2 linked regions of the Caballeronia sp. LZ062 genome follow. The protein of the gene in region 1 binds, or shares a complex with, the protein of each later gene. Links are inferred from orthologs where the notes say so. Each region holds a gene or a part of one and is shown on either strand. Other genes may lie near its edges.

Evidence for each region. The genes of interacting proteins can lie anywhere in the genome.
Region 2: the proteins of P9239_RS17260 (region 1) and fliS are in contact, whole or in part, in a crystal structure (PDB 5MAW), measured with the Bacillus subtilis proteins. The link is inferred for Caballeronia sp. LZ062 from one-to-one orthologs.

Annotation. Positions count from the first base shown.
Region 1 is NZ_JARTWB010000002.1:2,396,315-2,399,324, reverse strand. Bases 50-2,990 are described here. They hold P9239_RS17260 (flagellin), read right to left. Parts: upstream 2,115-2,990; coding sequence 984-2,114; downstream 50-983. Other genes in these bases: P9239_RS17255 (WbqC family protein), read right to left, coding at 2,332-2,990; fliD (flagellar filament capping protein FliD), read right to left, coding at 50-803. In the rest of the region: more of fliD, read right to left, coding at 1-49; more of P9239_RS17255, read right to left, coding at 2,991-3,010. UniProt on the Bacillus subtilis protein: Flagellin is the subunit which polymerizes to form the filaments of bacterial flagella. Assembly into flagella requires FliW. Acts as a homeostatic autoinhibitory regulator to control its own cytoplasmic levels.
Region 2 is NZ_JARTWB010000002.1:2,732,663-2,735,461, reverse strand. Bases 53-2,782 are described here. They hold fliS (flagellar export chaperone FliS), read right to left. Parts: upstream 1,763-2,782; coding sequence 1,343-1,762; downstream 53-1,342. Other genes in these bases: fliE (flagellar hook-basal body complex protein FliE), read right to left, coding at 2,162-2,530; P9239_RS18795 (flagellar protein FliT), read right to left, coding at 982-1,311; P9239_RS18800 (flagellar hook-length control protein FliK), read right to left, coding at 53-935. Outside these bases: more of P9239_RS18800, read right to left, coding at 1-52. UniProt on the Bacillus subtilis protein: Essential for filament assembly. May act as a facilitator of flagellin (hag) secretion. Antagonizes translational repressor CsrA indirectly.

The DNA of each region.
Region 1 (3,010 bases):
TCCTGGCCCGCCGTGTTCTGCGTCCAGTTGGTCGACCCGCCGATGGAGGTCTGCGCGGGCGTGGAGATCGTCTTGGTCGAATCGTTGGGATCGGTCGTCGTGCTGGCGGCCACGGTCGTCGTGGTGACTGCCAGCTTGTTGATCGACGACGTGCTGTCGTCTGCATTGACCGCGACGTTGATGCCGTTGGCCAAACCCGTCGACGAGGAGCGCAGCACGAGGTGCGCGCCGTCCGTGCCGTTGACGATGGTCGCCGTGACGCCCGGATTGTCCGACGCCGAGTTGATCGCCGAGGCGATGCCCGATAGCGTGTCGTTGGTGCTGTCGATCTTGATGGTGCTGCTCTTGCCGTTGACACTCAACGTCAACGAGCCGGTGCCGAGCGTATCGGTCGACTGGAAGGCGCCCGACGTGATGGACTGCGACGCCGCGATGTTCTGCACGCTCACGGCGTAGCTGCCCGTCACCGCGCCGGTCGCCGCGGTGGCCGAAAGCCCCTTGCCGCTGGCGGTGGCCGTGAACTGGGAGAGCGTGGTGCCGTTCGCGAGATTCGCGAGCGAACTTTGCAGCAACGAGAGAATCGACTTCAGCGTGCCGATGGCGGTGAGCTGCGTGTTATCGGTCGTTTTCTTGTTGTTGAGCGCGTCCGTCTGGCCTGCGACCTTCGAGTTGACGATCGCGCTCACGAGCGAGTTGACATCCATCGTCGAGTTCGTGGAGCCGCTGATGATGGACTGCGCCGCCTGCTGGACGGCGCTCGTCGGATCGACAGTGGAACCCGTTGTCGTGGCTACGGTGGTCATGTGTACTCCGGTGCTTACGTGTTCGCGATCGTTCGAATTGGGCGGGAGTCGTCATCTCCCGGAAATGCGCACAGGGAGACGAGCTCCCCGGGCGCTGACTGCGGTGCTTCTTGTTGCGGCTATTTCTACAGCGGCGCGCATTGGACAGCGAATGCGCGCCTTACAGCGTCGGCGAAATGCTTAGCCGAGGAGCTTCAGAACCTGCTGCGGCATCGAGTTGGCTTGAGCCAGCACCGAGATACCAGCTTGTTGCAGCACTTGAGCCTTCGACAGGTTCGCGGTTTCCTGCGCGAAGTTCGCGTCGGTGACCTGCGATTGTGCCGACGACAGGTTCGTCGCTTGTTGCGTCTGCGTGGCGGCAATCGACGTGAAGCGGTTTTGCGCGGCGCCCAGGTTTGCCTGAATGGCGTTGACCGAGTTCAGCGCGTTGTCGATCGCTTCGATTGCACCGTTCGCGCCGTTGGTCGTGCTGATGTCGATGGCGGAAACGAGCGGCGGGTTGTTGTTCGAGTTGAGCGACGCAAGTTGCGTGGTCTGCGCGCTGGTTGCAGCCGTCGGCGTCTTGAACGCGATCGAACCCGGGGTCGTGCCCGAAGCAGCCGTCACGGAGAGTTCGGAGGCGGTTGCCACGCCGGACGTGATCGCCTGGTTGTTCTGGTCCGTGTACGTGAAGCCGCCCTTGCCGTCCGCGAGAACGTTGATCGTCGTGATTGCTGCCGTGCCGGTCGTTGCTGCGCCCGATGCGTCGAGGCTCAGGCCCGTGATCGAACCGATGGCCGTGCCCGACTGCGCGAAACCGCCGCCGATCTTGGCCGACGACACGTTCTGGCTCAGGTCGACCGAGATCGTCTGGCCGACGTTCGCGCCAACCTGGAAGCTCACCACGCCTGCCGAACCGTCCAGCACGTTCGTGCCGTTGTAAGTCGTCTGCGATGCAATGCGGTTCACTTCAGCGATACGCTGGGCGACTTCCTTTTGCAGCGCGGTCTGGTCGCTCGGCGACAGCGAGCCGGTTGCCGACTGAACAGCCAGCTGGCGAATACGCTGGAGGTTGTCGGTGATCTGGCTAAGACCGCTCGATGCCGTTTGCGTCATCGACACGCCGTCGTTCGCATTCGACACGCCTTGGTTCAGGCCGTTGATCTGCGAGGTCATGCGCGAAGCGATTGCCTGGCCGGCTGCGTCGTCTGCTGCGCTGTTGATGCGCTTGCCCGACGAAAGACGCGTGATGGCCGACGACAGTGCGCTTTGCGTGCCGTTCAGGTTTTGCTGGGCAACCAGCGAGTTGATGTTGCTGTTGATACCGATCATTTTCAATCTCCAAGGGTCTGGCGCTGTATCTCAAACAACGCCGTTTTTGGTCGGGGCGGCTAGTTGCTTGGCCGCTTGTTTAGGTTTTCGGCGGCGTTCGAAGAAAACTTTAGGCTCGACGTTGAGGCAATTCAGAAATTTTTTGGACGATGCTTTGCGCGGTTTGCGCCGCCCTGCTGCGCGGTCGCGCGCCGGGTTGGCGCCCGTGTCGCGTCGCTCAAACGAGATCGAATTCGCCCAACATGGCCTCAACTTCGTCAGCCGGGTTGAACATCAAAAGGTCGAGAATGGAAAGCCAGGGCACGAACGGCTCGCCGAACTGCCGGTATTCGAGCGCGCGCGGCTGTAAAAAACGCAGCTCGATTCCGCGTTCGGCGAAATCCGGCGCCGAATAAAGCGCGGTGCCGCCGATTGCGTTGATGTACGTCGTCGCGCCGAGTGCGCCGCATATCGCCAGCACCTTGTCCTGCGCGCGAAGCGAATGGTCGATCGGCAATGTCGACGAAACGACGATCCGCGTGTCGAGCGAAAGCCTTTTGTTCGTCGCGCGAATCGAGTGATGCAGGAAATGGAAAAGATTGCGCTCTTCCTGCTCGACGCATTCGCGCAACAATTCGAACCCTTGCGCGAAATGCGGCGCGCGCCGATATGCGCCCTGTATCTGATTGAGCAGCTTTTGCCGGTCGAAAGAAGGGGCGATCGAGCGCGCGACGACATCGAGCGAATCGGAATCGGCGACGAGCGGAATGCTGAAATACGCATCGCCGCCGTTTTGCAGGAAGCGATTCCGGTTGAACCAGCCTTTCTTCGTGTATTTGATGTTGTCGTAGACGACGAACACGTCGACTGCCCCGATCAGCTGAAAGTAGCCGATATAGGGCAGAAAGTAAGGCTGC
Region 2 (2,799 bases), 340 kb from region 1 along the record:
CCGGGCCACGCCTCGCCCTGCCAGCGGAACTGACCATTGGCGAGAAGATCGAGCTGCTGGCGCACGATATCGAGCGTCGCGGGATGCACGCCCGCCGCCACCGACGCCTGCATCGCCGATTCGGACGGCGCCGGATGTGCGCCCGCATTGCCCGTGTTTGCGCTTCCGCTCTGCGAATGGGACAGCGCCGACGCGGGTGCGTCGCGCACGGACGCCGCGAGCGCCGCCGCCTGCTGCGGCGTCTGCGGCATCTCGACGACGCGTGGGGGCGTCGGCGCGGCGTCATGAAAATCGGAGAAAGCCGGGAAAGCAGGTGCCGCGTCCGGTGCGCTCTCGCTTGCGAGATCGAACGGCAGCGACAGCGCGCGCGGATCGACGCGGGCCTGCGGCTCGCTGGCGAGCGACGCGGCGCTGCGCTGTCCCGCAAGCCACTGCGCCAGATGCGATTCGTAGAAAAGCCCGCTTTCGCCGACCGTCTTCGCCAGTTCGCCCGCCAGCACGGACGCGGGCAGCGGCGGCAAATTCTGGCTCGCGGCGCGCGCGGCCGCGACGGCGGCTGCGTTCGATGAAAAAGCGGTGTCGAAGAGACCGGTGGTGAGCGCGGCGAAGGCGCTCGCGGGGCGCGGCGGCGTCGGCCACAACGGCGCGTCGCCGATGACGGCCGACGCCGCGCCGGACAAGCGCGAGATCACGTCGAGCGTGCGCGCGACGCTGGAAAGCTCGGTCTGCGCCGATGCGACCGGGTTCGCGCCCGCCGTGCCGGATGCGGGCGTGTCCGGCGTATCGACGGTGGCGGACGTGCCCGCCTGCGTCGTCGTGCGTCCGGCGGCGGTGCCTGCGGCGCCGTTCACCGCGTCGGCCGCGCGGATCGCGGAAAGAACGAGGTCGGTGCGGCCGGCCAGAAGCGTTGCGATCGCGGAGTCGAATCCTGTCATGCCCAGATTCCTCAATTGCGTCCGCGAAACGTCGCGGCGTGTCTGCCTAACGCAGTCCGATCATCTTTTTCAGGACGCGCGCCGGGCTATTGACCGCGAAGAGCGCCGACAGTCGCGCGAGGCTCGGCGATGTCAGATCGCGGATAGCGGCGTCGTCGGCGAGAATCTTCTTCACGAGGTCCAGCTTGCGCGCCCGCGCGGTCTCGTCGAGCGCCGAACCGTGGTCGGCGTCCTTCAACTGCTCGACGAGGTCGCGATACGTGCCCTGCATCGCTTTCAAATCGCTCCAGTCGCCCTCGCGCGCCGCCATCAGCATCTGGGCGGACAGCGCGGCAATGGCTTCGTAGTGAGCGAAGTATTCTTCTGTCGTTTTCATTCTTCTGCGGCAGTCGCCCACCGATTTCCATTCAGACGGCTGCGGCGGTCATTTGCGCCACTTCCGGTCCGATACCGACCCACGCTTCTTCGAGCGTCGCCAGCAGATTGTCGACTTCGACCAGCATCGTCTCGCTCTGCTCGATGTTCGCCTGCAAGAGACGGCGCGTCATGTACGAATAGAGCGCGTCGAGCCGCTGCGCGATTTCGCCGCCCGCGTCCTTGTTCAGCGCCTGCTGCAGCCCGCTTTCGACGATGCTGATCGCCTTGCCGATCGCCTGGCCGCGCGCGCCCACGTTGTTCTGCTGCGTATGCATCCGCGCCTGCGCAATGGCCTGCCGCGCGCCCTGATAAAGCATCACGATGAGCCGGTGCGGGCTGGCTCCCATGACGCCGGTCTGAACGCCGACGCGCGCATATGCGTTGGCTCCCGCCTGTCCCTGCGAAAACATCGATGGCTCCTGTCTCGACGAGTGTTGCGTCTTTCCGCCCCGGTCGGCCGGTTCGCGCTTTCGTGCGCGTCTGCGGCCCCGTCTCGTCCGTGCAAATCACTGCAGCCGGCGAGCGTGGCTCGAAGCCCTCACCCGCGCCGCCTGCAACCTAATTCCCGTGCAGCACATCGGACGCGGCGCCAAGCGCCTCATCCCCGCGCCGGCTTTTCCCGGCGCGCATGCATCCAGACCGGTCGAAAGCGACTGCGCGGCTTGCTCTCGTGAGCGAACCGTCGTTCGCCGGGCTGCTAACGGGGTTATCGGAGAAACGGGGAAAAGCTTTAGGGCGCAAGGGTTTGAGGGCCGAGGCAGGGCCGAACCAGGATCAAAGGGCGGGATCGCCGCGGTCTTTCGGCAGCGTCAGACGGAGATCTGCATGATGTCGTTGTACGCGCTCACGAGCTTGTTGCGCACCTGCAAGCCGAACTGCAGGCCGACGTTCGCCTTCTGCATGTCCACCATCACGTCGTTGAGCGAAACGTTCGGCGCGCCGATTTCGAACGCATGCGCCTCGTTGAGCGCCGTCTTCTGGTTGTCGCTGATCTTGTCGATGGACGACTTCAGCGCGTCCGCGAAGCTGCTCGCGGTGGCCGCGCCCGAACCAGCGGTTTGTCCGGTCACCGCGCCGGAAGCCACAGTGGCCGCGCTGCCCGCGCCGCCGGCGGCTTGCGCCGACATCGACTGAATGGCGCTCATGGCGGCGGAAAGCGGATTGATCGGAAAGTTCATATTGACTCCGTTTGACAGCAAGTTGATGCAGACCGTGGAAATGCCGGCGTCTGGCCGGCTCGGACGGGCCGGTAAAAAAGGCTTGTCCGGGTATGAAAAAGATTAGCAGCGGGCCGCTTTCCAAAGCGCGCGAAGAACGGGGAAAACCCCGCTCTATTCACCGAATCGACTTGCAAGGGAGTGCGGATAATCCGTCTCGTGAAAAGACTTCCTTAACCGCCGACGACAACGCGGCGCGGGAAGAAGCCAAGATTCGGAGCTTCGACGCT